DNA from 3 places in the Bacillus sp. LR_5 genome. Region 1 is predicted to be linked to each of the others. Evidence: riboswitches for the same ligand, from Rfam matches in the RefSeq annotation. Region 1 holds a riboswitch; each other region holds the start of a gene.
The links. A riboswitch is a leader RNA that binds a small molecule or an ion and turns the genes downstream of it on or off. The one in region 1 is predicted to bind S-adenosylmethionine.
Positions count from the first base shown of each region.

Region 2: another riboswitch for S-adenosylmethionine. It lies ahead of metE (5-methyltetrahydropteroyltriglutamate--homocysteine S-methyltransferase); the one in region 1 lies ahead of mtnW (2,3-diketo-5-methylthiopentyl-1-phosphate enolase).
Region 3: another riboswitch for S-adenosylmethionine. It lies ahead of metI (cystathionine gamma-synthase/O-acetylhomoserine thiolyase); the one in region 1 lies ahead of mtnW (2,3-diketo-5-methylthiopentyl-1-phosphate enolase).

Region 1 is NZ_JAVAXX010000380.1:2,429-4,694, forward strand. It holds gene mtnW (2,3-diketo-5-methylthiopentyl-1-phosphate enolase) at 1-1,161, opposite strand, end outside; SAM riboswitch class I at 1,245-1,345, opposite strand; partial or broken gene mtnE (methionine-glutamine aminotransferase) at 1,387-2,266, opposite strand, start outside.
Region 2 is NZ_JAVAXX010000002.1:147,278-149,543, forward strand. It holds gene metE (5-methyltetrahydropteroyltriglutamate--homocysteine S-methyltransferase) at 1-1,330, opposite strand, end outside; SAM riboswitch class I at 1,458-1,613, opposite strand; partial or broken gene isp (serine protease Isp) at 1,745-2,266, opposite strand, start outside.
Region 3 is NZ_JAVAXX010000198.1:3,041-5,306, forward strand. It holds gene metC (cystathionine beta-lyase) at 1-81, opposite strand, end outside; gene metI (cystathionine gamma-synthase/O-acetylhomoserine thiolyase) at 74-1,195, opposite strand; SAM riboswitch class I at 1,263-1,383, opposite strand; gene RAC86_RS27270 (esterase family protein) at 1,551-2,266, shown strand, end outside.

The DNA of each region.
Region 1 (2,266 bases):
TTCGGCTTTTTCATCAATCGGCTGGGCTTCTAAGACCGCATCAATTATGGCTCTGAACGCTTTGCCCCCGCCTTGGGCGCCGTTCGGATGTCCGTGTACGCCTCCCCCGGCGTTAATAATATGATCTATGCCGAAATCCCGCATTAAAAGCGGAACCATACCGGGATGAATGCCTGCTGACGGAACGGCAAATGTTTGGTTAAAGGCATCCTCTCTTACACATTCTTCGTGAATCGCCAGCGCATCTTCTTTTGGAAGCGCAACCGAACCGTATGGAGATGGGAAGAGACTGAAGTCAGCACCGCAATACCGGTTCAATTTTCCGAGCAAAAGAGCATGAGAAAATCCGTAGAACGGAGAAGACGTAAACGCCCCGCTGACAGCTGGATGTGCCATAATCGGGATTGCGATTTCGGGATCTTCCGCTAGGCTTTGCATGACGTCCAAGCCGTAAGCGAAGACATTAAACAAAAGCGCATCTGCTCCTAATTCGGCAGCGCGTCTCGCTTTGTCTTTCAGATCAGCCGTACGTCCAGTCAAATTGACCGCATACAGCGTTTTATGCCCGGTTTGCTCATACGTTTCTTTCAATATTTGCTTTCCTTCTGTAATTCTTGTTTCAAAAGGCGCCAGACCTGTCTCAAAGAAAATTTCATCGTCCTTAATCAAATCAACTCCGCCAAGCGCCTGCTGCCTGAGCTGTTCTTTAATATCACTCAGATCCCTTCCGATAACCCCTTTAAAAATGCTCATTAACAGCGGTCTCTCAAACTCTCCCAGCAGCTTCCGGATGCCGTATACGCCAAACTTCGGTCCCGGCAGCGTGCGCTTAAATGCTTCAGAGAAGTGAAGATCGAGTAATTTGATTTTTCCGTCCAGCGACAGCTTGCCAAACACTGTTGTCAGCAAAGCCGGAATATCCTGAGAGAAATTGATTTCAGGATAGGCAATTGTGATCACCGCTTGTTTCCCTGATGCAGGAGTTCCCTCTCTTTCCTCGACCTTTATCACCCGCCCCTTGTGCTTTTGCATTTGCTCCTGTTTTACAAGGGGCAGATCTGTCCATGAGCCTACTGTCAATCCTGTTGCGATTTGTTCTGCTTTTTTCTCTGTATCGGCTCCCGGTTCGGTCAGGAGATATGTTGCTAATAACTCACTCATGCCAGAGCTCCTTTCATTTCATCCATATAAAAAAACCTCTTCAAACAGCAATCGCGTCTAAAGAGGTTTCGTTTCTCGTCCGAATCTTATCTCTCAGCCGCCAGCTGCAAGAATTAGCACCGTGCTTTATAAGTCGGTTGCCGGGCTTCATCGGGCTCGTCCCTCTGCCTGCTCTTGATAAGAAAATATAGATTTTATAAATTATTTTGAATTATCCCATCGTTATCAGATCTTGTCAATGCTTTTTTGGGTAAACAGGTTCAGTTTCCCAATTCGATAAGCGGCTTCTTTGAGTCTTTCTTCACTTGTCAGCAGTCCGACTCTGACGTAGCCCTCGCCATATTCACCGAAGCCGTTTCCAGCCGCAACCGCCACATTCGCTTTTTCCAGCAAAAGGTCTGAGAACTGCTCGGAAGTATAGCCTTCAGGCACAGGCAGCCATGCAAAAAATGAACCTGCCGGAGCTGTCACATCCCAGCCGATTTCCCGGCATGCCGCAATCCAAGCGTTTCGCCTGCTCTCATATCGGGCATTTTGCTCCGCCACACACGTCTGATCAGCTAGCAGTGCCGCCGCTGCAGCCTCCTGAGTCGCTCTGAAAAGACTGACAAACATATGGTCTTGATAAAGATTGATCGCTTCAATGACCGAAGCGTTTCCGACAGCAAAACCGACCCGCCACCCTGCCATGTTATACGTTTTTGACAGCGTATAAATTTCAATTCCGATATCCTTCGCACCTTCAGTCTGCAAAAAGCTTAACGGCTTGCAGCCGTCAAATCCTACAGCGCCGTAAGCAAAATCATGAACGACACAGATCCCGTTTTCTTTCGCAAAACTCACGGTTTCTTCAAAAAACTCGGAGGTAGCAACAGCTCCCGTCGGATTATTCGGATAATTCAAATACATCAATTTCGCCTGTTCCCTTACTTCAGCCGCGATGCTGCTGTAATCAGGAAGAAACGCCCTGTCCTTTACGAGCGGCATCATTTCCATCTTCGCTTTCGCGAGTGTGACACCTGACCAGTAATCAGGATAGCCCGGATCCGGAACTAAAATCGTATCACCCGGATTCAACAAGCATTGCGGGAGCTCGACCAGACCG
Region 2 (2,266 bases), on a different contig from region 1:
CTTCAGCAGACTGCGGGAAGCTTCCGATCGTAGTCGTCGGCAAAAGCGGAAGGCCGAGAGAGTCATTTTGCAGGGCTAAACGTTCTTCAAACGGAATCGGGCGTTTGAAGTCTTTATCGGTTAATTGCTCAAGTTCTTTCTTTTGTTCAGAATTTGCGCCTGTTGCAAACTGTTTGAGCGCCTGAATATCCGCTTTCGCCTGCTGAATCTGTTCGCTGATCGCCGCTTTTCCTGATACTAAACCTTCTTTCAAAGCTGTCAGCTCGGCTAGTTTTTCTTTTGCGTAGGATAATCCGTTCAGCAGATCCTTTTCCAAATGCTCATCAGGGTGCTTCGCTACCGGAACATGCAGCAGGCTGCTGGAAGGCTGAATCCACAGTTCATCAACCTTTGCAATGCTGAGAATATCAAGAACGGCATCGAGACGTTCTTCAAGATCCGCTTTCCAAATGTTGCGTCCGTCGATAACGCCGGCTGCCAGCACTTTGTCTGTTGGGAATCCGTGTGTTTTCAGCTGTTCCAGGTTTCTGCCTTTATCGTGAACGAAATCAAGGCCAATTCCCTGTACCGGGTAAGAGATCAGCTCTTCATAAGCATCAACAGAATCAAAATACGTCTGCAAAAGCACATTCAAGGATGAAAGCTCGTTAGTCATGCTTTCAAATAATTCTTTTGCGCCGCGGACATCTTCGGCAGAAGCTGTAACAAGCGCCGGCTCATCGATTTGAACCCATTTTACGCCTTCTTCTTCAAGCTCTTTCAGAAGCTGTACATATAACGGCACAAGGCGTTTTTGGATCGCTTTTGCTTCAGACGGTTCATAGCCTTTAGCAAGCGTGACGAATGTATAAGGGCCGACAATCACAGGTTTTGTTTCAACTCCGTATTCCTGTTTGATCCGGCGGTAATCTGTGAGCTGTTTGTTTCTTGTCAGGCGGAATTCAATGCTCTCGTCATATTCCGGAACGATGTAATGGTAATTTGTATTAAACCATTTTGTCATTTCACTGGATACGGCGTCTTTTATTCCGCGGGCGATAGCAAAGTATGTATCGGTAGCGTCAGTCAAATGTCTGAACCGTTTCGGAATCCAGTTGAAGCTGACTGCTGTGTCGAGTACATGGTCATACTGTGTGAAATCAGAAACAGGCACAACATCAATCTGCTGGTCAATTTGTGTTTTTGCTGCGGATAAAAATAGGTCGTCGATTTGCTTTAAAAACGTATCTTTATCAGTGCTGCCTTTCCAATACGCTTCAAGTGCTTTTTTCCATTCTCTGTTCAGTCCAATTCTCGGGAATCCTACATTCGATGTTTTGATGGTTGTCATTGTTTCTCCTCCTTTATATGTAAAACACTCTCGTTAACCCGCGGATACAGGCCGCTAAGAGGTTTTCTCACAATAAAAAGCCTCTTTCCCATGAGAGAAAGAGGCTTTTCTGCGTAAAACACTGCCTCTCTCATCTCTCAGACACAATCTGATGGAATTAGCACCGTGCCTTATGAGACATCAGTCTCGGCGCGAAAAGCAGTGCGCCCCATTTCACAATGGAATTACGGTCGGTTGCTGTTGGGGTCAAAAGGCCAATCCCTCGCCCAACTCTCGATAAGAGAAAATGTTATTAATTTTTTGAAAAGTTGAATCATTTGTTGGTAATCTTAACAGTAATTCAAATTCGCTGTCAACATAGAATTTGAAATTTCATTTACAATATTTGGTTTATGTTATATAAGAAAAATAATTTTATAGGGTCATCAAATGTGATTGCTCTGCTCTTTCTGCCAGCTCATCAGGAGCAGTTAAATACAGGAATCCATTGCCTGCCAGCGTTTTAGCAATATCAAGCGGAAGAGTCCTGCGGATCAGCTGTGCATAAACCTCAGATTCAGAAAGCTTTCTTTGAAATGATTCTTCTTCATAGCTTTTGATTAAAGCAAGCGCTCCGCTGACATGGGGAGCAGCCATTGAAGTGCCGGTAAGCTTACCGTACTTCTTGTTAGGAAGAGTGGATAAGATATTTTCTCCGGGAGCCACAAGGTCAATCTCTTTATTCGCGTTAGAAAATTCTGATAATTCTCGCGCTACCGAAACAGATCCAACCGCGATGACTTCATTATAAGCCGCAGGGTAGGAAAGCTCTTCTGTGCGTTCGTCTCCGTCACCCTCATTTCCCGCTGCGCAAACGACAAGCACTCCGTTTTTGACGGCGTTCTTCACTGCTTCTGCCAGCTCTGGCACATCGCTTGGTCCGCCAAGGGACATTGA
Region 3 (2,266 bases), on a different contig from region 1:
ACTGACCGCCCCGGTTCCGCCGTCTGTTTTAAATGGATTGTGCACGAGCTGGGTTTCCAGCGTCCAATTGTGTTTACTCAAAAGAAACAGCTCCCTCTTTGACCTGACATAATGCCTGTTTTAGATCCTCTTTTAAATCTTCCGCATGTTCAATACCGACAGAAAAGCGCAGCAACCGATTGCACACCCCGTTTGCGATGCGGATCTCTTCAGGAATATCCATGTGCGTCTGGGTCGCAGGGTATGTAATAAAGCTTTCCACCCCGCCGAGGCTTTCTGCAAAACAAATGGTCTTCAGCGCTTTTAAAAACGGATTGACCCATTCTTCTTTTTGCAGACGGAAGGACAGCATGCCGCCTTTTCCGGGATACAGCACATCCGAAATTTCTTCCTGCTCTTCTAAAAACGCCGCAAGCTCCTGCGCGTTTGCCTGATGCTGGCCCATTCTGAGGCTCAGCGTCTTCATTCCTCTCATCAGAAGCCACGAATCAAATGGCGGCAGGACGGCGCCGATTGCATTTTGATGCTGAAACATTTCCTCTCCGAGCTGCTCATCCTTCACCACGACAAGTCCAGCAAGCAGATCGTTATGCCCGCCTAAATACTTGGTTGCGCTGTGAATGACAATGTCAGCTCCCAGCTCAAGCGGCCGCTGCAAGACCGGTGTATAAAATGTATTATCTACGATCAGCAGAAGACCGTGCTCCTTTGTAATCCGGGCAATATGTGCAATGTCCGCCTCCTGCATGAGGGGGTTTGTCGGCGTTTCCACAAACACCGCTTTTGTATTCGGCGTAATCTTAGAGCGTAAACAGTCCTCATCGCTGAAATCATCATAATGAAAAGTCAATCCGTATTTTTTCCATTCATTTTCAAATAAACGGTACGTGCCGCCATATAGGTCCGATGAAACGATCAGTTCATCTCCGCTTTTAAACAGCGCCATAATCGTTTGGATAGCAGCCATTCCCGAACTAAAGGCAAGCCCTCTCGCGCCGTTTTCTAAGTTAGCGATGGCGTCCTCAACAAGCTGGCGTGTCGGATTTTTTGTGCGGACATAATCAAATCCGGTAGATTCTCCGATCCCTCTGTGGCGGTATGCTGTTGATAAATAGATAGGAGCACTCACTGTTCCCGTGACTTCATCGCTACGGTTCCCAATTTGAGCTAATTTCGTTTCAACGTGCTGTGACATATAGCTGACACCTTCCCTTTTCAAAATAAAAACCCCTTCTTCATAAGAAGAAGGGGTTTAACGCTTCTTCTTATCTTCCAAGCATAAAAAACGCTTGCTGGATTTAGCACCTTGGCGCTTTGCACATGCAAAACAAGCCGGTTGCTGAGGTTTCTAAGGGCCAGTCCCTCCACCTCTCACGATAAGAAATATCGATTTCAATTTTCTGATTGTTTTATATTAGCGCAATTCACAGTTTATTTCAACACTTTTTTCTTCGTGTGCCGAACCGTTTAAAGAGAGAAATTTCTAATAATTCATGGTACAATAATTGAAAATGCAAGAAAGTATAGTGATGTCCTGGAGGAATGTTTTTATGGCACCGAAAAACGGCACAGTGCAAGAAAAGAAATTCTTTTCAAAAGAGCTTAACGAGGAAATGACCTTGCTTGTTTATCTGCCGTCCAACTACTCCCCGCTTTATAAATACCATGTCATTATCGCGCAGGACGGCCACGATTATTTCAGGCTGGGGAGAATCGGCAGACAGGTTGAGGAATTGCTGTCGAAACGCGAAATAGACCGGAGCATTATTATCGGTGTTCCTTATAAGGATGTAAAAGAGCGCAGAAACACCTATCATCCGGAGGGTTCAAAATTTTCGGCTTATAAACGGTTCATCGCCCATGAGCTCGTTCCTTTTGCAGATGATGAGTATCCAACCTATCAGATCGGTTACGGCCGAACGCTGATAGGTGATTCGCTCGGAGCAACCGTGTCACTTATGACAGCGCTTGATTATCCGAATATGTTTGGCAACATCATCATGCAGTCTCCCTATGTTGACAAACACGTACTAGAAGCCGTAAAACAGTCAGACGATATCAAACACCTCTCTATTTATCACCAAATCGGAACAAAAGAAACTGACGTCCACACGACAGACGGGAACATTCTGGACTTTACAGAACCGAACCGGGAGCTGAAACAGCTGCTGGAGAAAAAGCTTTCCGATTATGATTTCGAGCCATTTGACGGAGACCACAAATGGACATACTGGCAGCCGCTCATCACCCCGGCGCTGAAAAAAAT